DNA from 3 places in the Pelosinus sp. UFO1 genome. Region 1 is predicted to be linked to each of the others. Evidence: riboswitches for the same ligand, from Rfam matches in the RefSeq annotation. Region 1 holds a riboswitch; each other region holds the start of a gene.
The links. A riboswitch is a leader RNA that binds a small molecule or an ion and turns the genes downstream of it on or off. The one in region 1 is predicted to bind FMN.

Region 1 (10,441 bases):
AATTTTTCCCATTAACAGGAATTACATTACCGTTTATCAGTTATGGTGGTAGTTCGATAGTATCTAATTTTATTTTGCTAGGTATGCTATTTTCCATATCGGAAGTGAGAGATTACCATGCGAAATGATATGAATGAGATAGCTAATAACATACGTAGAGTAGCTTATGGGTTGATGAGTCTATTACTTATTTTATTAATCTATTTGTCCTATATACAAGTAATCCAGAGTGAGTTTTTAGCAACTCATCCGCTAAATCGGCGAACGAATGAAACTGCTCGCATGATTCCCTATGGTATGATCCTAGATAGAAATGGTGAGAAGTTGGCGTTAAGTCAAAAAGAAGGAGAAACATTTAATCGAAAATATCCCTATAAAGTTACTACTGCCCAAGTAGTGGGCTATGATAGTGTAACCTATGGTAAAAGCGGTATTGAGAGTACTTACAATACGTACCTAACAGGGAGTAATAACGCAATGGCTCATTTAGGAGCAATCAGCCATTTATTTGCCAATAAGGCAGGTAATAATGTAGTATTAACCTTGGATGTTAAACTGCAAGAAATTGCTTACAAAGCACTAGGAAATCATCGTGGAGCTGTAATTGCGATAAATCCTCGTACGGGAGCAATCTTAGCCACGGTAAGTAAACCTAGTTTTGATCCTAATCAAATTGACCAGGAGTGGAAAAGTATTTCCACGGATGGAAATAGTCCTTTACTAAATCGGGTGACTCAGGGATTATATCCGCCTGGCTCTACGATTAAAGTTATGATTGCCGAGGCAGCATTAAAAGAGAAGGTAATAGACCTAAATAGAACCATAGATTGTGAGGGTATTTTAAAGATACCACCAGATTATACTTTGCAAGAAAGTCATTTAGAGTCCTATGGTAAGATTAACTTGGCTGAAGCATTAGCCGTCTCGTCTAACGTATTTTTTGGTACCATATCTTTAGAATTAGGACGCAGCAAAATGGCGAATGCCTTTGAGCGATTTGGTTTTAAACAACCTGTCACTCAAGAGTTGCAAGAAGCTACTTCTCATTTGCCGAATTTTTCTTCGTTGGGCAACGGAGATTTAGCACAAACGGGCATTGGCCAGGGCAGTTTATTGGTTACACCTTTGCGGATGGCTATGCTAGCAAGTAGTTTTGCTAATAAGGGGGTAATTATGAAGCCATATCTTGTAGATAAGATAACGGATCCTGATGGTACTGTAATTAAATCATATTCTCAGGAAGAATGGCTTACTGTGACTAGCCCTCAATTAGCTGAGGATATTAGTAAAATGATGGTCAAAGTTGTTGAAAGTGGTACAGGTAAATCAGCTTCTTTACCAGGTATAAAAGTAGCTGGTAAAACTGGTACCGCAGAAAATGCTCAGGGGGATTCACATGCTTGGTTCATTGGTTTCGCACCAGCAGATAATCCGCAAATTGCAATTGCGGTAATTGTTGAAAATGCTGGTTATGGGGGAAGCATTGCAGCGCCAATTGCCCGTCAAGTGTTTAGGGCAGCATTACAATAAGGGGGTGATGGTTCACATGATTAATCGAACTCTTGATAAGAGATATACTGTTTTGGAGCATATTGGTGGCGGTGGAATGGCTGATGTTTATAGGGCACATGATAAACTGTTAGATCGCTCTGTAGCAGTTAAAGTTTTACGTTCACAATTTGCAAATGACGAAGAATTTGTGACCCGTTTTAGGCGTGAAGCGCAAGCAGCAGCTCGTTTATCTCATCACAATATTGTAAATATCTATGATGTCGGAAAAGATGAAGATGTACACTATATTGTTATGGAATATATATCAGGTGAAACTCTTAAAGAACGTATTTTACGAGAACCACTGCCTATAGAAATGGCAGTTCGGATTGCCGCAGATATCGCTGAAGCATTAGAACACGCGCATCAGAATAATTTAGTACATTGTGATATAAAACCTCATAACATACTTATGACTCGCGCTGGGCGTATAAAAGTGACTGACTTTGGTATTGCAAGAGCAGTAAGCTCAGCTACGATGCATCATACTTCAACAATAATAGGATCAGTACATTACTTTTCTCCTGAACAGGCAAAAGGAACAGTGGTTGGGGCGAAGTCAGATATTTATTCATTAGGTGTTGTTCTTTATGAAATGCTGACGGGAACAGTACCCTTTAATGGCGAAACGCCAATCAGCATTGCTTTGAAACATTTACAAGAAGAACCACGTCCTATACGGGAACTAAAACCAGAAGTTCCACCTTTGTTGGAGGCGATTGTTCTTAAGGCAATGGCAAAAGATGTAGCGAATCGATTTGACATTAGCGAGATGATTGCTGACTTAAAATCAGTACAAAACTATTTTAGGGATGACCATACCCGCCGTCTGTCAAGAGGGGATTTCCCTACTCAGATACTACCACGCATAGAGGAACCCATTTCTAACAAGGCAAATATGGTTGGGGCCGAACCAGAGAATAATAGTTTAACGAGAAGTAATAAATCCAAGAAGCGAGTATGGGGCTTAATATTGCTATTATTATTTGGCTTTATGATAGGTGCTTTTTTTGCTTTTGGTAAGTTTTGGAGCAATAATGATGTTACCGTTGCAAATGTTGTTGGCAAACAAGTAGAAGTTGCCCGCAGTATTTTAACAGGGCAGAACTTGCGTGTCACAGTATCAGAATCATTTAGTGATAAAGTACCAGCTGGAAACGTCATTTCTCAATATCCAGAGGCAAATACAGTAGTAAAAGAGCAGCGTATGGTTAATCTTGTTATTAGCAAGGGTGGTGAGATTACTATAGTGCCTGATCTTAGAGGACTCAGCCGAAGGGATGCAGAACTGCAAATTAAAAATGCTGGTTTAGTCGTAGGAAGAATTGATGAACAGTTTAACGCTGACGTTCCAGCGGATACAATTATTAATCAGCAGCCACGCCCTCCGGCTCAAGTCAATAAGAATTCTACGGTTGATCTTGTTATAAGTAAAGGTGCTGGTCCACGTAAATTTGCCTTACCTGATTTTCGTGGTACGCCGATAAATACGGTAAACACCCAAATTGAGAGTCTAAAACTAAAAGTGGGTAAAGTAACTGAAGAAGTTAGCGATAAGTATCCAATTGGGACTATTATTGGACAAAATCCTAGTCCTTCAGCGGAAATTACAGAGGGTGCTTCGGTAGATTTCATAGTAGCAAAAGGCGGCGGTAGTGCAACTAAAAAAGCGGTTGTGCAAATAACAGTACCTGAAGGTGCCACTCGCCAGGCAGTCCAAGTTGTTTTAACTGATACAAATGGCCGACGTGTTGTTTATGAAAATGTCCATAAGCCTGGTGATAAGGTTGAAAAAACCGTGGATGGTGTAGGCCAAGTTAGAGTACAAGTGTATATTAATGGTGTATTGTTGCAAGAGCAAACAATATAGGAGGCATAGCAAGTGCAGCATGGGGTGATACTAAAAACATATAATAGTTTTTATTATGTGAAAACAAATGACAAGGTGATTATGTGCACTTTGCGAGGACGCTTTAAAAAAGAACGGTTTTCACTTTTAGTAGGCGATGAAGTTGAATATGATGTTACTGAAAATGATAAAGGGATAATTGAAAAAATATTACCTCGCCGTAGCATGTTGAAAAGACCAATGATTGCAAATATAGATCAAGTTATTGTTACCTTTGCTGCAGTAAATCCAAATATTAATGCAGTTTTAGTAGATCGATTTCTAGTTCTGGCAGAAATGTCGGACTTAGATATAATCATCTGTATTAATAAAACTGATTTGGCGGATATGCAAGAATTAGAACCTCTTCTTGCATTGTACCGCAGTATTGGTTATACGGTTATTACATTATCTGCTAAATTGGGAATTGGTATTAGGGAATTACGAGATGCCCTTTCTGATAAAATTAGCGTATTTGCCGGTCCCTCAGGGGCTGGCAAATCCACGATTTTAAATACAATTGAAGAGGGGCTTACACTAGTAACAGGCGAAGTTAGTGAAAAAATTGGTCGCGGTAAGCACACGACTCGCTTTGCAGAGCTGTTACCATTAACTACCGGTGGCTTTGTTGTCGACACGCCTGGTTTTAGTTTTACCGAGTTTGATGATGTGAAAAAAAATGATCTTATGTATTATTTTCCCGAAATAGCAGCAATTGTACAGGAATGCAAATTTAATACTTGTCTGCATATGAAAGAACCCCAATGTGCTATAAAACAGGCAGTATTAGAGGGGCGTATTAATGAACAGCGGTATAATTCATATATTGAAATACTATCAGAAATTCAGGAAAAAAAGAAAGGATTTTAAATTATGATTAAAATAGCACCATCAATTCTTTCAGCTGACTTTTCTAAATTAGCTGAAGAAATAAAACGAGTAGAAGTAGCAGGTGCGGATATGCTTCATATTGACATAATGGATGGACATTTTGTACCTAATATTACATTTGGTCCTCCTGTTGTTGCGGCAATTCGCAAAGTATCTAAATTATTTTTCGATGTTCATCTTATGGTGAGCAATCCGCAAGATTTTGTTGAAGCGTTTGCAAAAGCAGGTGCTGATCTCTTAACAATTCATGTTGAAACAGCCCCTCATTTACATAGAGTTTTGCAGACCATCAAAGAGCATGGGCTAAAAGCTGGGGTATCTCTTAACCCCTCTACGCCACTTTCGGTAATTGAAGAAGTGCTTAGTGAAGTAGATATGGTGTTATTAATGACCGTAAATCCTGGATTTGGTGGCCAAAAATTTATTCCAAGCATGCTTGATAAAATTACTAGGTTAAAATCTATGATTTCCGAAAGGAATTTAGCTGTAGAGATCCAAGTTGACGGTGGAATTAATGCTGTAACTGCTCGCCAGGTAATAGCTGCTGGTGCTACAATTTTGGTCGCAGGATCTGCTGTATACCAATCAGAAGATATTAAAAAAGCAATTTTTGAAATTAAAGGCACTTGATTATTTTCATGAATACTGGTAACATATACATAATTGAATAAGGAGCCTTTGGGGCAAGGTGAAAAAGAGAAATCTTTTAACTCCTTACCGGCGGTGATTAGCCCGCGAGCCGTATGGCTGATCCGGTGGAATTCCGGAGCCGACAGTATAGTCTGGATGGAAAAAGGTTATTATTAAGTCTTTGATAAGGCTTAATAGCTATTGCATTTTTCTAATGTTCTATTAGGCTGTTAAAAAGTATTAAACTTTTTTAACAGCCTAATTTTTTTGGAGGGGTCAATTATGGATGAAGAGTATATGAGGCAGGCGCTATCTTTGGCTCAATACGCTACTGGCCGGACAAGTCCAAATCCTATGGTTGGGGCTGTAATTGTACGGGAAGGACGAGTTGTGGGACAGGGATGGCATAAGCAAGCAGGCACACCCCATGCCGAAATTAATGCATTGCAGCAAGCTGGAGAATTGGCGAAGGGGGCAACTATATATGTTACGCTGGAACCTTGTTCTCACCACGGTAGGACAGGACCATGTGCTGATGCATTAATCTTGGCGGGTATTACGAGAGTAATTGTCGCGATGGTAGATCCAAATCCTTTAGTAGCTGGACAAGGTATTAATAAGTTGCGAAAAGCTGGCATTGAAGTTGTAGAAGGTGTGCTGTCAAGGGAAGCTGCAAAATTAAATGAGGTTTTCATAAAGTGGATCTCCACAAAATTGCCTTTTGTCCATTTGAAAAGTGCAATGTCTTTAGATGGAAAAATTGCTTCTTACACAGGACACTCCCAGTGGATTACAGGGCCTGCTGCGCGAAATCGCGTACATACCTTACGAGATACTTGTGATGCAATTCTGGTGGGGATTGGTACTGTATTAGCCGATAATCCTAGTTTGACGACTCGACTATCGTACCAGGGGAAGAATCCGACTCGAGTGATTGTTGACAGCATGGCACGAACACCTCTGACGGCTAATGTAGTAACAGATGGTTTAGCCAAAACTATCATTGCCGTTACTGATAAGGCGCCAGGGGAAAGAGTCAATGCTTTGCGTGCTTGTGGCGTAGAAGTTCTGGTAGCTGAGAGCAAACAAGATGGTGTTAATTTGTCTTTATTATTTAAAGAATTAGGGAAAAGACAAATTACTAGTTTATTAGTTGAAGGTGGCGCTAGTATTAATGCTTCCGTGTTAGAGGGCAATCTAGTTGATAAGGTACATTGGTTTATTGCCCCCAAGATTATTGGTGGTAATAGCGCACCAGGACCAATAGCTGGTCAAGGAATAGCTGATGTTAATAAGGCAAATTTGCTAGAAGATATAGAAACAGAATCTGTTGGGGAAGATATATTAATTAGCGCCTATATGCGCAACCGGGAGGGACGAGATGTTTACCGGACTTGTGGAAGAATTAGGTAAAGTCAAGGCGATTGTCCGTGGTGTTAAATCTGTACGTTTAACAATTCAGGCTAGTAAGGTCATTAGTGATGTTAAGTTAGGTGATAGTATTGCTGTAAATGGAACATGTCTTACTGTAGTTGAGTATAATAATACTTGTTTTACTGCTGATGTTATGCCGGAAACAGTTGATAGTACTGCGTTAGCGAGTTTAAAAAACGGAGCAATTGTGAATCTTGAGAGGACTCTTAGCATTGGTGACCGTTTTGGTGGTCATATAGTTAGCGGGCATATTGATGGCATTGGAATGATTCGTGCTAAAGATGTTAATGATAATGCTGTTATCGTAAAAATTGAAGCAGGGCCTGAAGTGATGCGTTATATCGTAAAAAAGGGCTCTATTGCCATTGATGGTATAAGCCTTACAATTGTTGAGTATGGACAAGATTGGTTTACAGTTTCTTTGATTCCTCATAGTGCATCTGTCACTACCTTAGGATTTAAAAAAACAGGTGACACTGTAAACCTAGAAGCTGATGTAATAGGAAAATATGTAGAGAAATTGCTGGGATTACAGACTGCTGATAAACAGTCTAAAGCAAGTACTCTCAGTATGAATTTTTTACAGCAAAATGGGTTCACATCATAAAAATAAGTCGAAATACTTGGAGGTAAAAATGAAATTTAATACTATTTTAGAAGCAATTGAAGATGTAAAAAATGGCAAGATAATTGTGGTAGTAGATGACGATGATAGGGAAAATGAAGGCGATTTATTAATGGCTGCTGATAAAGTTACCCCTGAAGCCATTAATTTTATGGCGACTTATGGACGTGGACTTATTTGTATGCCAGTTATTGGCTCTAGATTAGACGAGCTTGGTATTGGTGCTATGGTATGTGAGAATACAGACAATCATTGCACTGCTTTTACTGTGTCTGTTGATGCACATACTGTAACAACAGGAATTTCAGCCCATGAGAGAGCAGAGACGATTAAAACAATGTTGGATCCGAATGCATTACCTGAACATTTTAGAAGACCTGGTCATATTTTCCCCTTACGCTATGTAGAAGGTGGTGTTTTAAGACGGGCAGGCCATACTGAAGCAGCAGTTGATTTGCCCAAAATGGCAGGGTGTTATCCAGCAGGGGTAATTTGCGAAATTATGAATGAAGATGGTACAATGGCTAGAGTGCCAGACTTAATGGAGTTTGTTGCTAAGCATAATTTAAAAATTATTACTATTGCTGAGTTGATAAAATATCGTAAAGCAAATGAGACATTTATTATACGTGGTGCAGAAACAAAAATGCCAACTAAATATGGCAATTTCCGCTTAATTTCCTACGAAAGCAAATTAGATAATCAATGTCACATTGCCTTGGTAAAAGGTGATGTAGCTGGCAAAAAGGATGTAATGGTACGCATACATTCTGAATGCTTAACAGGCGATGCTTTGGGATCATTACGTTGTGATTGTGGGGAACAATTGGAAAGTGCTTTAAAACGCATCAGCCAAGAAGAAGCAGGAGTATTAGTGTATATGCGGCAGGAAGGCCGTGGCATTGGTCTTGCCAATAAAATTCGTGCCTATGCATTGCAAGATCAGGGAAAAGATACCGTAGAAGCGAATGAAATTTTAGGCTTTGCGCCAGATTTAAGAGATTATGGTATTGGTGCTCAGATACTTGTAGATCTAGGTCTATCAAGCATTCGCTTATTGACGAATAACCCTAGGAAAAGAGCTGGATTAGAGGGATATGGCTTAACTATTACTGAAAGAATGCCAGTAGAAATGAAAGCTAATAAATTTAACCAGCGTTATTTATCAGTTAAAAAGTCTAAATTAGGACATATGCTAAAACAATATGGGGAGGAATAAAAAATGATAAGAGTTATAGAAGGACAATTAGTAGCAGAAGGACTGAAAATTGGTGTCGTAGTTGCAAGGTTTAATGAATTTATCAATTCAAAATTGCTAGATGGTGCATTGGATGGCCTTAAAAGACACGGTGTAAAGGAAGAAGATATAGAAGTACTTTGGGTTCCAGGGGCCTTTGAAATACCCCTAGTAGCTCAAAAAATGGCCGTCAGCAAAAAGTATGATGCCGTAATTTGCTTAGGTACAGTCATTCGAGGTAGCACTTCTCACTATGATTATGTTTGCTCGGAAGTATCCAAAGGAGTCGCTCACGTCGGCATGGCTACAGGGGTTCCTACTATCTTTGGTGTACTTACTACGGAAAGTATTGAACAGGCTATTGAACGCGCTGGTACAAAAGCTGGAAATAAAGGTTTTGAATCTGCAGTAACAGCAATCGAAATGGCTAATTTATTAAAACAAATCTAAAAATAGTAAAATATTTCCAAGGAAATAGTGGGTGATTAAATGAATATTGGGATTATTAGTGATACCCATGGTTGTGCGAATACTTGGGAAAAAATATATAACAAATATTTTTTCGAATGTGATTTTATTATTCATGCTGGAGATATACTATATCATGGTCCTCGCAATGATATTCCAAAAGAATATGATCCTAAACGGCTAGCTGAATTGTTAAATAATTCTCCAGTCCCAATCATAGCGGCTTGTGGCAATTGTGATGCGGATGTGGATAGCATGGTTCTAACTATGCCTATTCAATCACCATATGCATATATTATGGTTGATGGATTGCGTATCGTAGCAAATCACGGGCATAACTTTAACGAAGAGACGAAGAGAGAAATGGCAGGCAAGTTTAAAGCAGATCTATTTATTACTGGACACACCCATGTGGCCTCATTAGAAAAACATAATGGCATTGTCTATTTGAACCCGGGTTCGCCTGCTATGTCCAAGCGACCTGATGGACTTGCTACGTTTGCTAGGCTTAGGGATCGTGTTGTTGAAGTAATAGACGTTATTACAGGGCAAGTAGTAATCTCGGAATTGTTATAGGAGGGGAATCATGGGCGATCATATTATAAGAGCGACTACAGTTGGTGGGGTGCGCGCTTTTGCCGCAGTAACTACTACATTAGTTGAAGAGGCAAGAAAGCGCCATGATTGTTATCCAGTCGCTGCGGCAGCCCTAGGGCGTACCATGACTGGAGCATTATTGTTAGCTGTCAATCTTAAAACCGATGAAAGTATTACAATTCGTATTTCTGGAGATGGGCCGCTTGGTGAAATTGTCACGGATGCTCATGCTAGTGGAAGTGTACGGGGCTATGTAAGAAACCCACATGTTGATTTGCCTTTACGTGGTAATAAACTTGACGTTGGGGCAGGCGTTGGTAATGGACAAATTTCTGTTACAAGATTTACAGGCTTAAAACAGCCTTTTACTGGCAATGCAGATTTAGTTAGTGGTGAAATAGCAGAGGATATCACTAATTATTTATTAGTATCAGAGCAAACACCTTCAACGGTAGCCTTAGGTGTTTTAGTTCAACCAGATTTAACGGTAACAGCGGCAGGTGGATTTATGGTGCAAGCTTTACCTGATGCAGATGATGAAGTTTTAAGCCAAATAGAGAAGAATATAGCAGCACTACCCCCAGTTTCTCAATTGGTAAGTGAGGGCATTGATGCTGCAGGTATTATCAATAGAATTTTTGCAGGCTTACCAGTTAGTATGTATGAAGAAGTTCCCCTGCAATTTGAGTGTCCTTGTTCTTATGAACGCGTACAGAAAGTGCTTGTTAGTCTTGGTGAAATGGAAATTAATGATATTCTCGTTACCGATGGACATGCGGAAGTGTGTTGCCCATTTTGCAGTGAAAAATATCAATTTAACAAAGGCGATCTTGAGCTAGTATTAACCCTAATTAAAGGAGAATAGCAAAAAGAAAAGACTGGGAATTTCCCAGTCTTTTTATTGTGCCCTAATTATAATCTATAATGATTTTTAAATAAAATTAGATAGCACGCTGAACTTTTCCAGAACGTAAACAACGAGTGCAAGTATTAATTCGTTTTGTTTCACCGTTAACAACCGCTTTAACCCGTTGGATGTTGGGTTTCCAAGTGCGTTTAGTTTTTAAGTGAGAGTGGCTGACATTAGAGCCGCTAGTTAGGCTTTTACTGCAGATTTCAC
Region 2 (10,441 bases), 2.0 Mb from region 1:
ATTTGTAAAAAACCACGTACCGTAGTCATAGGATTGCGAATTTCATGACCGATACTGGCAGCCATCTCTCCAACTAAGTGTAAGCGATCGAATCGAGTCAAATGTTGCTGCATTTGTTTAAGTTCACTAATATCACGGATTATCAAGACGAAATCATTTTCGTTGCTCGCTGTAATTCTACCTTCACAATAATAAGTAATTGAATTTACTGTAGTTTGAAATTCAAAAAATTGCATAGTATTTGTAGTTACTGCCTGATCAAAGTAATGCATAATTTTTGAGGCTATTAAGGGCAGTACATCCTTAATGTTTCTATTTTGAAGATTGATAGGGGGGAAGAAGGGAAATGTATTTTTCGACTCTTGATAATCCAGGATAAAACCATTCCTGTCTAACACAAATAAGGTATCAGGTATTGAATTGAGTAGAATTTGCGTACGATCTTGATTTTTCTTTAATGATTGCTCAGCTTTCTTTAAGTCTGTGATATTGCGAAGGGTACATAGTACATATTCAACAGAACCATCGGCTCCAAGCTCTGGAACTAACAGGGCATGATAATACATTGTTCTTTTATGTAAAGTTTTAAAATCAGACTGAAAACTTAGACTTTTTTTAGATTTAAAAACTTTGTTAATTTCAGTTTTCCATAGTTGATAATAATGAGAAGAAAGACCAAGGTCTGAGAGTTTGGTGCCAATCAGATTTTCGGCTAGTATACCCGTGATAATTTTAATTGCGGGATTTGCATAGATAAAGCAGAGGTTCCTGTCAAAACGAATGATAGCATCGGGAGAATTTTCAGCGAGAGATTTGAAGTCGTGTACACGTTGCCAGGGTGGAATCGGTTCTTCTATAGAAAATTTTCGCGGAGAATCATTCATAAAAAAACGTACCCCCATATACAAATAATATTTGAAATCCTTTGAAAGATTATTTGTAGCATAGCATTCGTCAAAGATAGATAGTTTCCCTTTAGATAATTTGTCGAAAAAACAGGAATGTAAAAAAATATACTATATTACTGTTATATCCAGTATGATATACAGTAACAAATTGGTAGCTTTACTTTACCGTAATTTTAAAGAAGGGAAAAAGGCACTTAAAAAAGAATAAATATTATATACAAGTTATATAAAGTATTATGCAAAAAGAAATAAATTCACAAAGGGGTTTTATAAATGCTCAAAATAGTGAAAAGATTTTTCCAAGAAGAGCATGGCTTAAATCAACGGGCAAGGGAAATATTACGGTATATTGGCCCTGGAATACTAGTAACAGTAGGATTTATTGATCCAGGGAATTGGGCTGCTAATATGGCGGCAGGGGCCGAATATGGATATAAATTGTTGTGGATGGTGACGCTGTCTACAATTATGCTAATTGTATTACAGCATAATGTGGCCCATCTAGGGATTGTCACAGGGCGTTGTTTATCCGAAGCAGCCACAGAATATTTGCGGCCCTTAGTCTCACGGACCGTACTCTTATCTGCAGTAACGGCTTCTGTTGCGACAGGTCTAGCAGAAATACTGGGTGCAGCGATTGCTTTAAATATGTTATTTCATATTCCCTTAAAGGTGGGCGCTATATTTACGGCTTTAGGATGTGGCTGGATGTTGTGGGCCAATTCCTATAAGCGATTAGAAAAATGGATTATGGGTTTTGTATCGATTATTGGATTAGCATTTTTATTTGAGCTTAGTTTGGTGAATATCAATTGGCCTGAGGCTGCTATTGGCTGGGTTTCTCCTGTCATTCCCGAAGGAGCTATGCTTGTAGTGATGAGTGTGCTCGGGGCAGTGGTAATGCCACACAATTTATTTTTACATTCCGAAATTATTCAAAGTAGGCAATGGAATTTGGAAGATGAAGCTGTCATTCAAAAACAGCTTAAATACGAGTTTGCAGATACTTTGTTTTCAATGTGTATTGGTTGGGCAATTAATAGTGCCATGATTTTAATAGCCGCAGCTGTGTTTTTTAGCAATCAGGTACAAGTCGAAGAATTGGAACAAGCTGAAATTATGCTTCGTCCCTTACTTGGAAATGCCGCAGCAGTTGTTTTTGCCATAGCACTATTATTTTCTGGTATTTCTTCTACGATTACAGCCGGTATGGCTGGTGGAAGTATTTTTGCTGGTATGTTTAGTGAGCCATATGACGTTAAGGATCGCCATTCCTGGATGGGAGTAGCTCTTACTTATGGTTTGTCAGTACTTTTAATTCTTTTTATTGAGAACCCTTTCCAGGGGTTGGTTTATTCACAGATGTTTCTCAGTGTTCAACTGCCGTGGACAATATTTTTACAAATTTATTTAACATCGTCAAAGCAAGTCATGGGCAAGTATGCCAATACAGGTTTGCAACAAATTATGTTATGGGCAATTGGTATTATTGTTTCCGTATTAAATATGATGTTGTTATGGGATTTCATTAAGTAACCCAGGTGCTATATTTTATATCTTGCATTTACAAATTGAATTTGCTACAATGTATCCATAATAATCATTTTTGAGAATGATTATCTCCGGGGCTGAAATTAAATAAATTGAAACATCTTCAGGGCAGGGTTTAATTCCCGACCGGTGGTAAGCAGTGGATTCTGCAAGCCCACGAACCGCAAGGTTGATTTGGTGTAATTCCAAAGCCGACAGTATAGTCTGGATGAAAGAAGATATACTAGCACATGATTAGATGTGTTTCCTTGTGCTACTAACTTCCCGAAGATATTTCGGGAAGTTTTTGTTTCTATGATTAAGGAGGAATCTGTGTGGTTTACAATACACGTTATATAACAAAGGTAGGAATCTTATCTGCAATTGCTGTCATTTTGATGTTTTTTGAGGTGCCGTTACCTATGATGCCAAGTTTTCTAAAATTGGATGCCAGTGAACTGCCTGCTATCCTTGGTGCTTTCCTATTAGGACCAATCGCTGGTGTTGGCATTGAGTTGATCAAGAACCTAATACATGGGGCAAATAGCCAAACGATGGGGATTGGGGAAGTTGCTAATTTTCTGGTAGGCGTATCATTTATTCTTCCGGCAAGCTGCTTATACCAGAGATATAGTAGTCGTAACGGGGCTATTATAGCTCTAGGCGTTGGAACAATTTCTATGATGTTTTCCGCTTCTTTATTAAATTATTTTATACTATTACCTCTTTATCAGGCAGTATTGCATTTTCCTCTTGAGCAAATTATATCCTTGGGGACAGTAGCCAATCCTCAGGTTGTGGATTTAAAATCTTTCATCACCATGGCCATTGCACCATTTAATCTGATAAAGGGAATTGTCATATCTATTTTTACCATGATGATTTATAAAAAAATCTTTCCCGTTTTATGTGAAAGATAAGAGATAGTGAAAGAGGCTACTCCAATACAAGGAGTAGCCTCTTTCACTATTCTAAAAAGTGCTCTTTTCTCTGTGTCCTCTGCTTCTTTGCGGTTTAAAAGATGTCAAACAATTATTATAGTTGTTTGGTACTTGGTAGTGTAAAACCTCTGCCCATGACTTCGACGGCATCTTGCACAATCATAAAGGCGTTAGGGTCTGATTCTTGTACAAGAAGTTTTATCTGACCAATTTGCGTAAGAGTTACAACAACAAAGATGACCTGTTTGTCTTGTCTTGTGAAAGCTCCTTCTCCACGAAGGATGGTAGCGCCGCGACCAACTTCTTTCAAAATCGCTTTTAAGATTTCATCAGTTTTATAAGAAACAATATAAACCGTTTTCTTGCGATTGATCCCTTCCACGACATTATCCGTAATGTTAGCGGCAATAAACATAGAGATTAATGTTAAAATGGCCAACTTGATGCCGAAGAGGATGGCAGCAATCAGCATAATCACACAATTAATGGAAAAGGAAGCAGCGCCAACATTCATAGAATAATACTTTTTGATAATGCTGGAGACGATATCAAGTCCTCCACCACTTCCGTTGGCTTTAAAAATCAGGCCAGAACCAATTCCTGTAATAATGCCACCGGTGATTGCTGAAAGAATCGGATCATCTACCACAGTGAAGTTTGCCAAGTAGCCTGTTGCATCGACAAAAAAGGAAAATAGGGCTGTTCCATAAAGGGTCTTTATAGTGTACTCTTTTCCCAAAAGACGATAAGCAGCATAAACAAGTGGAATATTCATTACAAGAATTTGCACGCCGATGGGGAATTTAAATAAATAATAAAGAATAATGGCGATGCCACTAACTCCACCACTCAAAAGATGGTGGGGGACGAGAAAACTATTAATAGCTACAGCGCTTAGCAGGCAGCCAACACCAACCGAGAGATATTGATAAATTTTATAGCGCATCTGTTCCTCCTATAGAAGTTTAATTAAGTAGTATCAATAGCAATCTTCAGGAATTGGCTATAGGGGGGAGTCGTTACGTAGGAAGTAGACGATCCTTATATCCGATTCCTGAAGAAATTTTACTGATATTTATTTACTCCCTGAAGTAGGGATGATTTTTACTATAGTTTGTTAATGAATCCTTGAATGAAAGGGTATTGATAGCTTTCCCCGTTGAATGCCTTAACAGCTGCCATAATAGAGGTTACGATGAGGATTAGCCACAAAATACCTACTATGGGGAGTAATAAGACTCCAATCAGGAGTGTACATAGCAGTCCCACAAGGCAAGAAGTAACTAATATGGCCAAATGAGCCACCAAAGATTGCTTAGCATGCTCGTAAACAAAAGGATCATTCTTTTTTAATAAAAAAATGACTAAAGGTGCAATAATAAAACCCAGACCGCCTAAAAAATAGGATATATGAGCGAGGATGGCTAGCAATTTTTGCTCTCCTGTAATTCCATTCATAAAAACACCTCCTAAGTATATTTTATAGTAGGTTGGTTCTTTTGTATATCCTATTCATAAAGATTGAAAATCACACTATAATAAAACCTTGTTTTTGAAATGCAGTTTATGATATTATCAAGAGGAACATTTATAGCAGAGGTTTTCTTTAGGTGGTATCGTAATGAACCATACTATAAAAAAGGAATCTTCAGCTGTGAAGGATCAATATAGCTATATGTTAATACTGGTATTATATCCGCTTAGATCTATGATGGACTGAGACGGGAGGTTACATAGGAAAAGTATGCCTTTCGGACAAGTGCCGGAAGGCTTTTTTTATATTCTTTTCCTAGGGCGTTTATTAGTATGTTATTAAGAGAGTACATCTATCATACTTTTTCTCAGAAGTAGGATCGGGAATTGATTGTTATCTATACTATTAAATCGGCTTATATAGTGGATAAAAAGGAGAAGCAGCATGAACAAGCCAAAGGTGCTAATCGTCGGAGCTGGTAAAGTAGGCAGTGTGTTGGCCCGAGCCTTATATAGTCAGGGTTATGAATTAGTAGGAATCGCTAGCCGTACTTTAGATTCGGCCCGTGAATTGGCTAAACAGTTTGGTGTAAAAGCAGGGACAGAAGCAGTAGATTTTACGAAAGAGGCGAATATTGTCTTACTTACAACTCCTGATCGCTATATTGGTAAAGTAGTAGAGGAACTGGCTAAGAAAAGTGGCTTTAGGCCAGGACAAGTTGTTATCCATACTTCAGGCTGCCTGCCTACCGAAATATTGAAACCTGCTAGAGAGCAGGGAGCTTTCATTGGCTGTATGCATCCCCTTCAGTCGTTTGCCAATAAAGAACTATCTATAGAAGCTTTATCTGGTGTGTATTTTGCACTGAGCGGACATGATGAGGTGATAGTAGCAGGAAAAAAAATAGTCGAGGATTTAGGCGGAAACGGTTTTGTTATGTTGGATAAGGACCGGGCACTATATCATGCTGGGGCCTGTATTGTATCGAATTATACAGTTTCGTTGATACATTGGGCGAGTCAACTATATAGTAGTTTTGGTTTATCTAGAGAAGAGGCTTCAAAAGCCTTATTGCCCTTATTGCAGGGCACAGTGAATCAAATAAAAGAACTTGGTCCTACGGAGGCCTTAACAGGACCTATTAGTCGAGGGGATAGTATTACCATAGAGGCTCATCTACAGGTTTTAGAAAATGATGAGGAAAAGAAGTTGTATCAAAATCTTGGATTATATACTCTAGGGGTTGCTTTAGAAAAAGGAACAATAGATCAAATGCAGTCAAATAGCATGACAGAATTATTGAAAATGAAACTAAAGGAGAAAGAAGATGAGCAGCAATAAACGTATTACAACAACGGTGATTCAAGAGAGAAAGGTTGCTGGTAAAGCAATAACCATGCTGACAGCATATGATTTTTCTATGGCGAAATTTTTAGATGACGCTGAAGTAGATATGTTGTTAGTTGGTGACTCTTTAGGCAATGTAGTATTAGGGTATGATTCTACACTCCCTGTTACGATGGAAGATATGATTCATCATGGGAAAGCTGTGTGCCGAGGGGCAAAAAGGGCAATGGTGGTTGTGGATATGCCTTTTATGTCGTATCAAGTTTCAACAGAGCAGGCCGTGACAAATGCAGGGAGAATCATGAAGGAAACAGGGGCTCAAGCTGTTAAATTGGAGGGGGGGCAAGAGGTTGCTGATGCGGTAAAAGCCATTGTCAGAGCTGGTATCCCTGTGGTAGGACATTTAGGACTAACCCCCCAATCGGTTCATAGTTTAGGTGGGTTTAAAGTGCAAGGCAAAGAAGAAAAAGGTGCACAAAAATTGTTAGATGATGCGAAACGCTTGGAAGAGAGCGGGGCTTTTGCAGTGGTATTAGAGTGTGTGCCTGCATTGTTAGCACAAAAGGTTACCGATTCCATTGTGATACCAACCATTGGTATTGGTGCAGGGGTATATTGTGATGGACAAGTATTGGTTACCAATGATTTATTAGGTCTTTTCCCTGGTTTTACTCCGAAATTTGCGAAACAATATACCAACCTTCATATTCAGCTGGCTCAGGCAATCGCCGAATACAGAAAAGAGGTAGAAGAAAGAGCCTTTCCTGGCGCAGAGCATAGTTTTAAAATTTCGGATGAAGTATTGGAAAAATTGTACTAATAGAAGGGGGACATTCAGATGAAAATAATTTCAGACATACAGGAGATGCAATTCTTTGTTAGGCAGGCAAAAGAGAAAGGGATGAGTATTGGACTAGTACCAACTATGGGGTCCCTGCATGAGGGGCATCTCACCTTAATGCGTCAAGCAAAGAAAAGTTGCGATATAGTTGTAGCAAGTATCTTCGTCAATCCAACGCAATTTGGTCCTACGGAAGATTTTGCTAAGTATCCTCGGGATTTATCTGGTGATAGCCAGCAGGCTGCTAAAGCTGGTGTAGATGTCATCTTTCATCCTCAGCCAGAGGAGATGTATCCAGCAGGATATAGCAGTTTTATTGAGATTAATGGTATTACTCAGAAATTATGTGGTTTATCACGACCAGGTCATTTTCGTGGCGTAGCTACCGTTGTAACTAAATTATTCAATATTATTCAGCCGGATAAAGCTTTCTTTGGCCAAAAAGATGCCCAACAGGTGTTGGTACTTAAGCGTATGGTGGCTGATTTGAATATGAGCGTTACTTTGGAAGTAGTGCCTATTGTACGGGAGGAGGATGGTTTAGCCATGAGCTCTCGTAATGCTTTCTTATCTCCTGAGGAGCGTAAGGCTGCCTTGGTTTTATCGCAAAGTCTACAGCTTGCGCAAAAGCTGGTTGATCAAGGGCAAGTCAATGCTCGGAACATTAAGGAGCAGGTAATACTTAAAATTCAAAAAGAAAAATTAGCGCAAATCGACTATGTAGAAGTATATAGCTATCCCCAATTAGAAAACCTGGATGTTATAAGGGACAAAGCTCTTCTTGCTTTAGCTGTCCGGATTGGGAATACTCGTTTAATTGATAATACAATTTTGGAGGGATAATATTATGTTTATTACTTGTTTAAAAGCAAAACTTCATTGTGCCACGGTGACAGAGGCCAATCTTAATTACATGGGTAGCATTACAATCGACGAAAGCTTATTAAAAGCTTCAGGGATTCTACCTAATGAAAAAGTGCAAATTGTTAACAATAATAATGGGAACCGTTTTGAAACCTATGTAATTACAGGAGCAAAAGATTCAGGTGTTATTTGTTTAAATGGGGCAGCGGCTCGTTTAGTGCAGCCTGGTGATAAGGTCATTATCATTGCCTATGCTATGATGACTAACGAAGAGGCAAAAGACTTTACTCCTACGGTGGTAATGGTGGATGAAAAAAATCAAGTGAAGGAAATTCGTTCTAAGGAAACTCATGGTCAGATAGAATAACAAAGGAAAGACAATACTAAATAAAGAATAGAGTAAAATACCTTAAAAAGGTAGGAATCTGGGAGGATCGATAAGGGGGACAAAAAATTGATTTACGGACAACTAAAAAACTTGGAACAAGAGAAATCTGCATTTTCACCTGTGTTGCAAAAAGCGCTGTTGTATTTAAAAAATACAGATTTAGCAAAGTTAACAATTGGACGACATGATATTGAAGGGGACACTATATTTGCTTTAGTTTCTGAATACCAAACCGAACCTAAACAAGATAGACGCCCAGAGGCTCACCAAAAGTACATCGATATTCAATATTTGGCTTCAGGTGAAGAGATAATTGGCTGCAGCTTATTGTCAGATCAGTGTATAGTGCTTCAAGACGAACTAAAGGAAAAAGATCTTATTTTTTATAAAGAGATCATGGAAGAAACCGATATGGTATTAGAGCCAGGAACCTATGCCGTACTCTTTCCTAATGATGTACATCGTCCTTGTTGCATGAGAAGGACCGCACAAACAGTAAAAAAGGTAGTCATTAAAATTGCAATTTCTCAATTATAAAAGAAGAGAACTCCACATCAGAATGGCAGCTGCTTGTGGAGTTCTTTTTTTACGGAATCAGAAAGTATAACACTTTCTTGATTCCAAGTAAGAACGACTAAGGCTTCTGCCTGCGTCCGAGGACTTGGCACAAGCCAAGTCTTTTCTTATACATTCTATAGAATACATTCAAAGGAGAATACTATAATATATATAATACAGACTATTTACAGTAGTAAAAAAGTAGTCTATTATGTAGTATTAGAAGTGCATTTTATCCGATGACTAAACCTGCTCTAAGACCCCCATTCTAATAAGTGGGAGTTAAGAGTCCTTGGATTCAGTTGTAGGTAAAACTCCATCTGAATCAAGTCTTCTTTATAAATGGTACATGTCTAAAGAAAGGACACTTGATGGTGCCGTTGTTCAGGGCATAACTTTTAAATTATACAAAAAGTAAGGAGAGAAAGATGGAAATAAAATCAATTAAAAAATTGAAATTATATGGATTTAATAACTTAACCAAGACGCTTAGCTTTAATATGTATGATATTTGTTATGCCAGAAGTCCAGAACATCGTCAAGCTTACATTGAATACATCGATGAAGAATATAATGCAGAACGGCTTACCAATATTTTAACAGAAGTCGCCAATATGATTGGAGCTAATATCTTAAACATTGCCAAACAGGATTATGACCCCCAAGGTGCTAGTGTAACCATGCTCATTTCCGAGGGTAAAATTGCCGCTGATGAGCTGGAAGAAAACGAACTATCAGATCCTCAGTCCGATGCAGTTGTTGCACATTTGGATAAAAGTCATATTACTGTACACACATATCCGGAAAGTCACCCAGATAAAGGGATTAGCACTTTTCGTGCCGATATTGATGTTTCTACTTGCGGAGAAATCTCTCCTCTGAAGGCATTAAACTATCTAATTAATAGTTTTAGCTCTGACATTGCGATTATTGATTATCGAGTACGAGGTTTTACTCGTGATGTCAGTGGTAAAAAATTCTATATTGATCATAAAATTAATTCTATCCAAAATTATATTGCACCCGATACGCGTGAGTTATATCAAATGCTAGATGTGAATGTATATCAGGAAAATATCTTCCACACAAAAATGATTCTCAAAGAATTTGATTTAGATAATTACTTGTTTGGTACAGCAAAAGGGGAACTTTTGCCAGGGGAAAAGAAAAAAATAAAACAACGTTTGAAAAAAGAAATGTCTGAAATTTATGCTGGTCGCAACATTCCTAAAGTAAAATAAAAAAACTTAAAAAATGAACCACAAAAACACGATACCGCTTTCGCGGTACACAAAGAGGAGGCAAATATGCTGGTGTCCACTCCTTTGTGTCCTTTGTGTCTTTGTGGTTCATTTTCAACTATAACAACTCAATAAATTTCTGTGCTGCAATTGGAACTGGTAAACAATCATACGTTATAATCCCTAATTCACGCTTCGGTATCTCTGTAGTGAGGGTGAGGGGGAATAACTGATTGTCAGCCAGTTCTTTCTGTATATATTCACGACTAATAAAAGAAATCCCCAAACCAATCTTAGTTAATTCTATCATTAAATCCACACTGCCTAATTGAATTTCTGGTTGAAAGAG
Region 3 (10,441 bases), 610 kb from region 1:
CAATCGGCTATACGTTGACCATATGTCAGTTGAATGCGAAATTCTTTGTTTATATTTTTTATAACATGATCGTCGTGTTTATAAGTTGCTGCTGGACCTTGTAGCTTAGAAATCTTCATAAATCCTCCCCGCTCTTATCATATAGATTCATATACCACAAAATTACATTAGATTCCTGCAGTACCTCTGAAGGGTTGTTAAATATATCGTGCATAAATAATAGAACTTGTGTCAAGACTCACGGTGTCAAGGGACAGGTTCGCTGACCTCTGCGGGGTAGTGGATGATGAACATAAAGTAAAATAGGAAATAAGTATACATTGTTATCCTAGGCTATGCTGTGTCATAATAGGGGTAATGCCAAGGCTAGAGATTCCTATTATAGTTTTATGTAGTTATCCTAAAATAATAAGTGGACTATCATAAATATTACTATTCTTATTTCAAAAGGGAGGTACATTACATGTCAACATCTAAGGAATTGCCGAATGAAAGATATCGGTCTATAAAGAAATTAGGGAAAATGTACTTATATTTATTGATTGCAACACGTTTAGTTTTTTTTATGGAACACGTACCCCATGCTGTAAATGCGCCGATTGGTAACGATGTAATTGATGTTTCTAAATATTTATTTCAATTAGTTATAGGAAATGAATTTGTAAAAAGAATTAGTATTTTATTTTTAGCTCTCTATAGTATGTTCGTAGCTGTAGAAAGTTTTTTTGTGTTGCGTACTTGGTTCATGTGGCTTTATTCCAAAGTTACTAGGAGTAAGATGATTGAATAGTAGATAAGGAAAAAAAGTAAGAAGTGATATCTTTGCGGTAAGATATCACTTCTTACTTTTTAATTATTTATTTATACCGCTCAACATATTTTCCTAAATTGCTCGCGCCTTTATTTATTTCTTCTAAGTTAGCTGCGATCTCCTGAGTAGATGCTGCCTGTTCTTGGCTAATAGAGCTAGTATTTTCGATTGATTTATAGATATCGGAAACAGCCTTACTCATTTCTTGTAATGTTAACTGTATTTTCTTTGTTGCTTCTTGCGATTGATCAGCAAGTTTTCGAACTTCCTCAGCTACAACAGCAAATCCTCTGCCTTGTTCTCCTGCTCTGGCTGCTTCAATCGCCGCGTTTAGTCCTAAGAGATTTGTTTGCTGCGCTATGGTACGTATAAAACTAATGACCTGAACTGTTTCTTCATTCCGTTTTATCAAATCTCCTGCTAGCTGAATTGCTTTTTGCCCCGCGCTTGCTAGTTCACTTGCACTCTGAGCAACTTGCTCAACACTTGCTGAGGCTAATCCAGTTGAATTCGCTAATTTTTCAACAGTATCAACTAATTTAAGGCTATCATTTAAATCGATTCCAGAGCTTAGAGTCCCAATAATTTCTTTATTAACGCCATAAATTGGAGTGAAGATAGTCTTTATAGTACGACCATACACTTCAGGTGGAATATCTGCAAACGTTTCTTTACCTGTGTTAATACAGTCTTCGATAGTACTAATTCCTCTGATAGGCTTACCAGCAGGTAAATCAAGCTCAAACTCTTTTGCACGGTAGTAGGATAAGTATGCCGTTTTGTCTGTTAATCCAACAGCCATATCTTCCCGGACAATTTTGTTTAAGTAGGGAAGAACAATTTTAAAAGCCTCAAGTATTTTTTCGTTGGTGAGTTGCTCCATATTTACTACCTCCTAACAATTTCAGATTATCAATTCTATATCAAAATACAAAAAACCTTTAAAAAAAACGGTGAAAATTATCGAAATTTGTAATAATTTTATAATAGAATCCAGAAAAAGCAAAAAAGGCAGAGAATTAGAGGATTCGTCCCTCTTGACGGACACAAGACGATTGCAAGCTTGACAATATAAACCTTTAAGAATATTATTTAAATAGCGACTTATTCTCAGGGCGGGGTGAAAATCCCCACCGGCGGTATCTCAGTTTTACTGAGGAGCCCGCGAGCGCTCTTCTATAGGAAGAGGTCAGCAGAACTGGTGAGAAGCCAGTGCCGACGGTATAGTCCGGATGAAAGAGAGTAAGGCAGTCAACCAATTGATTCTTAGAAGGAATCAAGTTTTTATTTATGTTTAAAGTTGAACTGTCTTTTTCTGTGCCCTGATTCTGGTAAGTCCTACTAAATTATTAGGAGGAATATACTATGAATCAAACTTTACTAACTCATTTTGGAAACGCTGACAAAAGGGTGGAAAACGCTCTTACTGCATTGCGCAGTGGTCGTGGTATCTTAGTTACCGACAATGAAGATCGGGAAAACGAAGGTGATATTTTTTTTGCAGCAGAGTCTTTAACAGACGAACAAATGGCAATGTTAATTCGTGAGGGCAGTGGAATTGTCTGTTTATGTTTGACTGAGGAAAGAGTGCAGGCATTAGAATTACCGATGATGGTAGATATTAATACAAGCAGTTTTGGAACCCCTTTTACAATTTCTATTGAAGCAGCAAATGGAGTTACTACAGGTGTCTCTGCTGCCGATCGGGTTACTACAGTGAAAGCAGCGATTGCGGATCCTATAAGTCCAGAGCAACTTGTGCGTCCGGGACATGTTTTCCCATTAAAGGCCAAACGGGACGGTGTACTGGAGCGACCTGGACATACAGAGGCCAACGTTGATTTAATGCGACTTGCTGGTTTGAAACCTTTTGGCGTATTGTGTGAATTGACAAATCCTGATGGTACAATGGCACGGCTACCCGAAATCATTGCATTTGCAGAGAAGAATAATATGCCTGTGGTTACGGTTGACGATGTAATTGCGTATCGAAAAAGTAGAGAAATATTCGCATCATAAAGTCTAGTCCGAACCTCGGACCTAGGATGAAAGATCCTGCGGATAATATATAATGCCAAACACCTGCAAAGCAGCTTAGCTTGCAGGTGTTTGGCATTATGTTATTTCGTGGGGAATTATGTGATAAGAAAAATAAGTATAGCAGGAAGACTACTTGTAGGATTAGTTAAGGAAAACGTATCAGCGTAATGCTGTTACGTTTTTTGTATATACTAAATATGGCGTTGTATAGTAGCAACCTTTTTAAAAGAACGTTGAGGGTTTAGTTTCTTTAATAACGATAAAGTGGGTACACTACTCGTTCATTTAAGTACATTTTATAGTTCATTAAGAATTTTGTGAAATTGTGAGAAGCTTTAATTTCATTACATATTAGGGGGAGATAATATTGACGAATTTATTGGAAAATAAACGAACAGTAAATGAAAATTCGATTTCTTATGATTCCTATGAGACAATGGCAGAGTATTATTTTGAGTGTGTTGATACGAAACCATTTAATGCCTACTATGAAAGACCAGCTACCTTATCATTGCTTCCTGATGTTGCAGGAAAAAAGGTGCTAGATGCTGGGTGTGCTGCAGGATGGTATAGTAACTGGTTACTTACTAAGGGAGCTAATGTAACAGCGATAGATTTTAGTCCCAAAATGATAGAAATGACAAAGAAAAGAATTGGCGATAAAGCTGATATTATAAGAGCTGATCTCAATGAACCTCTTAATTTTATAAAAGATAAATCCATAGATATCATATTGTCATCTTTAACACTTCACTATGTTCGAGATTGGAATCTTGTGATGGCTGAATTTATTAGAGTATTAAAGCCATTAGGTTCTTTAATACTGTCTGTACATCATCCATTTATGGATTTTACATATTTTAATAGAGAAAACTACTTTTTAACAGAGATTATAGAAGATGAGTGGGAGACAAATAAGGGGAAAGTAAAAGTTCAATTTTACAGAAGACCTTTATCTAAAATAGTCTCGCCTATTTTAGATGCAGGATTTACCATTGAAAAGTTAATAGAACCTATGCCAACAGAAAAATTCAAAGAATTACATCCTAAAGTATACGAAAAACTAACCCAGAAACCTCAATTTCTTTTTTTGCGAGCAAAGAAGAGTAAATAAAATTTGTTGCATGCAGCACCTTGGTTTGTTATTATGCTGCAATAGTTTCCTTTGTATGGGTGCCAGTGGAGTTAAAGCGCACTAAAGAACCTGTATCTTCGACATAAGGATAAGAAAAACTTTATTTAATGAAATAAAGTTTATTTTAGAACTTTAGTTCGACACAATTTGCAAGATGTTTTACATATAATGGATAATGTGCTGAAAATAAAGAAAGAATGAAGGGATTTTGTCGTGGAAAATTTATGGTGTAAGATAGAGTACTTGCGGCATGAAATGCACGTAATGGCGCTCAAAAAAGGAATATCACATCCAGATGTGTTATTCGTTAGTCAAAGACTAGACGAAGCAATAAATGAATTATATAGAGTAGACCCCATTCAAAAAGCTGGATAGGTGAATGAGGTACATTCTTAGAAATAGGATAAGCTTTTTAAAAATGTATTGTGCCAGTATTTTTATTAATGTATAATGTGAAATTATACATTAAGGGAGTGGTATAAGTGATTTATCGTAAAGCTACATTTAAAGATGTAGAAAGTATGTATAATTTAATTAACGCTTATGCTGAACAGGGTCTGATGTTAGGGCGTTCGCGTAATATGTTATATGAAACGTTGCGAGATTTTATTTTGGCAGAAGATAATGGAGAAGTTGTTGGTATTGGGGCATTGCATTTAGTATGGGATTCACTAGCGGAAATCCGAGCAATGGCAGTTGCCCCCCATGTTATTAAATCGGGTATCGGCCGTAATATTGTGCAAGGCCTAATTGAAGAAGCGAAAGCTTTAGAGATTAAGACGATATTTACGTTAACATATCAGCCTAATTTTTTTGTTAAACAAGGTTTTATCGAATTATCTAAAGACCAATTGCCGCATAAGGTATGGAAAGAATGTATAAACTGTACAAAATTTCCTAACTGTGATGAAATTGCTCTAAAGATAGAAATATAACTAAATAGGGATGATTCAATAATTTTACCATGGGCTTGGCATAAGAAAGAACGACTTGCCTTAACGGTGATATAATGTTGATTAAAAAATGGGCTTACTCGCAAAGGGTGATGCCCATTTTTAATAACTTACGAAGAATTAGAAAGTGATATTTAGAAAGACAAATAGTTATTCTATAGCGTAAAATAAAGGCAAGCAATACCAGATAAGAGCTTGGGAGGTAAACCCATGAAAAGTATATTTTTCTATCAAACAACCATTGGTAAGATTGGGATTATGGAAGATGGAAAGGCAATTACAAATGTTTTTTTAAAAGAAGATAACGTCCTCCAAGATGCTACTGTAAAGGAAACCTCATTAATAAAGGAAGCCAGCCAGCAGCTAAATGATTATTTAGCAAGAAAGCGTAGGTCATTCGCACTGCCTCTTGCTCCCGAAGGTACAGAATTTCAGCAAAAGGTGTGGAAAGCGTTACAAGACATTCCTTGTGGTGAAATACGAAGCTATGGAGAGGTCGCAAAGCGGATTGGTCAGCCGAACGCTGCTCGTGCAGTAGGTATGGCAAATAACAAAAATCCTATTTTGATATTTATTCCGTGCCATCGTGTAGTAGGGGCAAATGGAAAACTAGTCGGATATGCTGCAGGACTCAACGTTAAAGAACATCTTTTGAAGTTGGAGCAGTAGAATAAAATTTTTTTCTTACGTTCAATTGCTTCGTTTTATCGTTGAAATTTATCATTATAAGTATGGCGGTGATAATTATGGCACTAAGCAAAGAGGAAAAGTGGAATGCAGTTGTTCATTGCGACAGTTCCTATGATGGTGTGTTCTTATACGGTGTGAAAACAACTGGCGTCTTTTGCCGGCCATCCTGTAAATCGAAAGAACCTAAGATAAATAATGTTGAGTTTTTTGACGGAATCGAAGAAGCTTACTCCTATGGATTACGGCCTTGCAAAAGATGCCGACCGGATTTAATTGAGTTTAATCCGATGTTAGTCCTAATTAAAAAAGCAAAAAATATTTTCGATACCTATTTTGCTGATCGAGAGAAGCTTTCAGTTGAAATAAAAGAGTTAGGTGTTAGCCAAAATCATCTCATCTATTTGTTTCGTCAGCAATTTCATATGACACCTACGGAATACATGAATCAATTGCGTGTACAAAAGGCCATGTATTTGCTTATAAATACGGATATCAATATATTAAACATCGCATTACTATGTGGATTCGGTAGCCTCTCGAATTTCTATGAATTCTTCAAAAGACAGGCCAAGCTTACTCCGAGCAAATACCGGAAGCAAAGTAGTGGTGATAAGAAATGATTATAAGCGCTAGCAGACGAACGGACATTCCAGCATTTTATTCGGAATGGTTTATTAATCGTCTAAAGGCAGGTTTTGCCTACGTTAAAAACCCGCAGAATCCAAATCGCATGACAAGTGTATTGCTGAACAATGATGTGGTTGATTGTATTGTATTCTGGACCAAAAATCCCAAGCCAATGCTAAGTAAGTTAGAAAGCATTGATAAAATGGGGTATCCATATTATTTTCAGTTTACGATTACGCCCTATGGGCATAAAGTAGAAAAAGGCCTGCCTAGGAAAACGGAGATTATGGAAACTTTTAAACAATTAAGTAATAAAATTGGAAAACAACGTGTGATTTGGCGCTATGACCCAGTAATCGTCAATGAAACGTTTTCAGTGCAGTATCATCTTGATGCTTTTGGGAAAATGATTGATATCTTGGGTGATTATACAAACAAGTGCATTATTAGTTTTGTCGATCTATACACCCAGGTCCTCCGAAATGCAAAAAATGTTGTGAGTTCTGAGGTAAACACGATAGATATGAATAAAATTTCTCAGAGGTTTTCTGACATTGCGAAAAAATACAATGTCTTGCTAGAAACCTGTGCTGAGGCCATCGATCTAAGTCAGTATGGTATTCATCACGCATCTTGTATTGACCTAAATCTGATTGAGAATATCATAGGATATCCGATTCATGGGAAAAAAGACCCTAATCAGCGGCCGGTCTGTGGCTGCATCAGAAGTATTGATATTGGAGCCTATGACTGCTGCTCCAATGGCTGTGTATATTGTTATGCTACTACCAACGAACACATGATACGAAAAAATATGTATCTGCATGATCCTCACTCACCAATGTTAGTAGGTCATCCTCGTGGGGACGAAATCATGAAAGTCAGAGAGGCATATTCACTAAAAATTAGGCAATCATCATTGTTTTAAATTATGTATATGTTTATTGCTTCATAATTAGATATAAGTTTAGCAAGTATTCTCAAGGGAAATACCATTTAGCCAATTAAATACGCTATAATCTGTGAAATAAATAAATTGAAACGATATATCAGTTGATAATAGTGATAATTTCAAAGTAAAGAATAATTAACAAAATTTTCATGCAATATTGAAAAAAACCTATTGCAGTTTACTAGAAAATGGGTTACTATACAAATAATACAAGATTGAAACGTTACAAAACGGCTAAGTATTTCTTTTACTGCGTGATGAATGATTGAATTATTCTGATAAAATACTGCAAAAAAAGAGCTACTTGCTTTTTTTATGACAAATTATGAAACGTTTCAAAAATGCAGTTGTATGAGAGTTAGGTAGATCTGTTTTTGATAGTTTAAGCAAAGGGGTGATGACGCACAACGGCGACTCAATAAACTATTTAAAAAATTAGGTGGTGAAATATTTGGCTGAATTAATAAAGATGGAGAATATTTATAAGACTTTTCCTGGAGTTAAGGCATTAACCGATGTAAGTTTTGATCTTAGAAAAGGTGAACTTCATGCGATGTTAGGTGAAAATGGTGCGGGGAAATCCACCCTAATGAAAATTCTAACTGGCGTATATACTTGTGATTCGGGAAAAATCATCTTTAAAGGTGAAGAAGTTAGTATAAGGAAACCAAAAGACGCACAAAGTTTGGGGATTAATATTATTCATCAGGAATTTAGTTTATTTCCTGATCTTAGTGTATCCAATAATATTTTTATCGGTCGTGAGCCTAGAAATGAAGTCTTTAACTTTGTAATAATGGAAAAAAAACTAAAACAAAAAACCAGAGAGATCTTGGAATCTCTTCACCTCAACATTGACCCTGATACTTTGGTTAAAGACCTTAGCGTAGCACAGCAGCAGATGGTAGAAATAGCACGTGTATTGTCCATGAATTCAGAAGTTGTGGTTATGGATGAACCAACAGCTGCTCTTACTGAAAAAGAAGTAGAAGAATTGTTTCGAGTTATAAAAGAACTTAAAAGCCGTGGAATTGGTATTGTATATATTTCCCACCGTTTAGAAGAATTAAAACATATAGCAGACAGAGTAACGGTAATGCGTGACGGTCGGTATATTAAGACTGTTGATTATGATGAATCATTACTCGAAGATTTGATAGCGTCAATGGTTGGTAGAAGCCTAGAAGATAAATTCCCGCCTCATCATAACGTCAGTAAAGGAAAAGTTATACTTGAAGTTGAGCATATGGCTAGTAAAACTATCCACGATATTAAAGATTTCAAACTATATGAGGGAGAAATCTTGGGAATATATGGGTTGGTGGGAGCTGGTCGTACGGAGTTTGCAAGAGCATTATTTGGTGCCGATGAAACTGCTACTATGACTGTTAAAATTCATGGAGAAAATGTAAAAATTAAAAGTCCTAGAGATGCCATAAAAAATGGCATTGGATATTTAACAGAAGATCGAAAAAGAGATGGCTTAGCATTAGGGTTATCGGTTGAGGATAATATGGTCTTAGCAAATATCCCTGAACTATGTAGGATGGGCGTAGTGAATGTTAAAGAATGCCGTGAAATAGCCGAACGTTACACGGCAGATCTTAAAATTAAAACTCCTAATCTTGAGCAAAAAGCCAAATTTTTAAGCGGTGGTAACCAGCAAAAAGTTATCTTGGCAAAATGGTTATGCCGTAAATCTCATGTATTAATTTTTGATGAACCTACAAGAGGAATTGATGTAGGTTCTAAATTTGAGGTTTATGAGCTTATGAATAAGCTTGTGGCATTAGGAGTAGGGGTCATAATGATTTCTAGTGAGTTACCTGAAGTATTGGGGATGAGTGATCGAATACTAGTCATGCGTGGTGGACGTATTACTGGTGAGGCAATAAGAGAAGTAGCTACCCAGGAAAAATTGTTGGCTCATGCTGTCCAGTAATAGGAAAGACATTGTTGGAAAGGGTGATAATGTGAGTGTAGATATAGTTAAAGTTCAGTCAGGAAAACAAACAGTATTTAATAAAAAATTATACAATGAGTTAGGCTCTTTTGCAGGATTATTATTATTAAGTTTTGTGTTTTCCATAGCAACAGATACATTTCTTACGGTAAATAATCTATTAACCGTGGCATTACAGACTGCAGCAGTCGCTATGCTGGCAATGGCAGAGACCTATGTAATAATAACCGCAGGTATTGACCTTTCAATTGGTTCGATACTAGCTGTAGCTGGTATCGTTTGTGGTAAAACCTTATTAGCTGGTTTTGGAATACCGCTAAGCGTGCTTGCAGGAGTATTAGTTGGTGGTGTCTGCGGCCTGGCTAATGGATTAGCTATTACTAGATTAGGGATAGCACCTTTTATTGCGACGTTAGGCATGATGAGCATCGCCAGAGGGATTGCTTATGTAATAACAGACTCGTTACCTGTATCTGGACTGCCAGAAGATTTCTATTTTATAGGTGGTGGAACTATCCTAGGTATTATTCCAGTACCTGTAGTAATAACCATTATCATGGCATTATTATTTGGATTTATACTTAACAAAACGGCGTTCGGAAGATATATCTATGCATTAGGTAGTAATGAAGATGCAGCCAGATTATCGGGTGTTAATATTGCTAAAACACTGAATGGTGTATATATCGTATCAGGTTTATTATCTGGTTTGGTCGGTGTCATGTTAACAGCAAGGCTCGTATCAGCACAGGCGCAAGCAGGTATTGGGTACGAACTTGATGCAATTGCTGCCGCAATTATCGGCGGTACAAGTCCTTTAGGGGGATCAGGGACAATTTTAGGTACGATGATCGGTGCAGGTATTATGGGAATTTTGCGCAATGGACTTAATTTATTGAGCGTTAACGCTTTCTGGCAACAAATCGCGATTGGTTTGGTAATTATTGTTGCCGTGTATATTGATAAAATAAGAAGAAAATAAATTAGTGCTATTTTATACCATAATATTAGGAGGAATTCTCGTAATTTGAAAGGGGGAATAAAGGAACGTAGAGGATAGTTGTAGTCACTAAAATAAAGAGGGGGAGATTTGTTTGAAAAAAGTAGCTAGTATTTTCTTAACAGTCTTTATGGTAGCCCTGTTATTAGTGGGGTGTGGAAAGTCAGATACTAAAGCAGCAGATGCTACGAAAGGTGCAGATTCTGGTGTGAAGAAGAAAGTTGCAGTGATTGTAAAGGGAACAGAACATGTATACTGGCAGTCTGTTAA

Region 2: linked by a shared signal. The riboswitch ahead of UFO1_RS02165 (ECF transporter S component) and the one ahead of ribD (bifunctional diaminohydroxyphosphoribosylaminopyrimidine deaminase/5-amino-6-(5-phosphoribosylamino)uracil reductase RibD) in region 1 are both predicted to bind FMN.
Region 3: linked by a shared signal. The riboswitch ahead of ribB (3,4-dihydroxy-2-butanone-4-phosphate synthase) and the one ahead of ribD (bifunctional diaminohydroxyphosphoribosylaminopyrimidine deaminase/5-amino-6-(5-phosphoribosylamino)uracil reductase RibD) in region 1 are both predicted to bind FMN.

Annotation. Positions count from the first base shown of each region.
Region 1 is NZ_CP008852.1:2,526,807-2,537,247, reverse strand. Features, by position in the region: gene UFO1_RS11925 (FtsW/RodA/SpoVE family cell cycle protein) at 1-128, shown strand, start outside; gene UFO1_RS11920 (penicillin-binding protein 2) at 118-1,530, shown strand; gene pknB (Stk1 family PASTA domain-containing Ser/Thr kinase) at 1,547-3,421, shown strand; gene rsgA (ribosome small subunit-dependent GTPase A) at 3,434-4,309, shown strand; gene rpe (ribulose-phosphate 3-epimerase) at 4,313-4,960, shown strand; FMN riboswitch at 5,001-5,132, shown strand; gene ribD (bifunctional diaminohydroxyphosphoribosylaminopyrimidine deaminase/5-amino-6-(5-phosphoribosylamino)uracil reductase RibD) at 5,243-6,373, shown strand; gene ribE (riboflavin synthase) at 6,342-7,001, shown strand; gene UFO1_RS11890 (bifunctional 3,4-dihydroxy-2-butanone-4-phosphate synthase/GTP cyclohydrolase II) at 7,030-8,238, shown strand; gene ribE (6,7-dimethyl-8-ribityllumazine synthase) at 8,242-8,706, shown strand; gene yfcE (phosphodiesterase) at 8,746-9,300, shown strand; gene hslO (Hsp33 family molecular chaperone HslO) at 9,311-10,186, shown strand; gene rpmB (50S ribosomal protein L28) at 10,263-10,441, opposite strand, start outside.
Region 2 is NZ_CP008852.1:511,574-522,014, forward strand. Features, by position in the region: gene UFO1_RS02155 (PAS domain S-box protein) at 1-884, opposite strand, end outside; gene UFO1_RS02160 (Nramp family divalent metal transporter) at 1,182-2,444, shown strand; FMN riboswitch at 2,555-2,683, shown strand; gene UFO1_RS02165 (ECF transporter S component) at 2,774-3,358, shown strand; gene UFO1_RS02170 (YitT family protein) at 3,474-4,325, opposite strand; gene UFO1_RS02175 (DUF4870 domain-containing protein) at 4,487-4,837, opposite strand; gene UFO1_RS02180 (Rossmann-like and DUF2520 domain-containing protein) at 5,298-6,194, shown strand; gene panB (3-methyl-2-oxobutanoate hydroxymethyltransferase) at 6,181-7,020, shown strand; gene panC (pantoate--beta-alanine ligase) at 7,039-7,884, shown strand; gene panD (aspartate 1-decarboxylase) at 7,889-8,272, shown strand; gene UFO1_RS02200 (YhcH/YjgK/YiaL family protein) at 8,360-8,830, shown strand; gene speD (adenosylmethionine decarboxylase) at 9,280-10,092, shown strand; gene UFO1_RS02210 (LysR family transcriptional regulator) at 10,211-10,441, opposite strand, start outside.
Region 3 is NZ_CP008852.1:3,136,117-3,146,557, reverse strand. Features, by position in the region: gene UFO1_RS14945 (DUF1003 domain-containing protein) at 1-119, opposite strand, end outside; gene UFO1_RS14940 (hypothetical protein) at 464-790, shown strand; gene UFO1_RS14935 (methyl-accepting chemotaxis protein) at 858-1,694, opposite strand; FMN riboswitch at 1,914-2,059, shown strand; gene ribB (3,4-dihydroxy-2-butanone-4-phosphate synthase) at 2,177-2,830, shown strand; gene UFO1_RS14925 (class I SAM-dependent methyltransferase) at 3,219-3,965, shown strand; gene UFO1_RS26015 (aspartyl-phosphate phosphatase Spo0E family protein) at 4,200-4,361, shown strand; gene UFO1_RS14915 (N-acetyltransferase) at 4,469-4,921, shown strand; gene UFO1_RS14910 (methylated-DNA--[protein]-cysteine S-methyltransferase) at 5,150-5,608, shown strand; gene UFO1_RS14905 (bifunctional transcriptional activator/DNA repair enzyme AdaA) at 5,686-6,249, shown strand; gene UFO1_RS14900 (DUF1848 domain-containing protein) at 6,246-7,184, shown strand; gene UFO1_RS14895 (sugar ABC transporter ATP-binding protein) at 7,660-9,150, shown strand; gene UFO1_RS14890 (ABC transporter permease) at 9,182-10,153, shown strand; gene UFO1_RS14885 (ABC transporter substrate-binding protein) at 10,266-10,441, shown strand, end outside.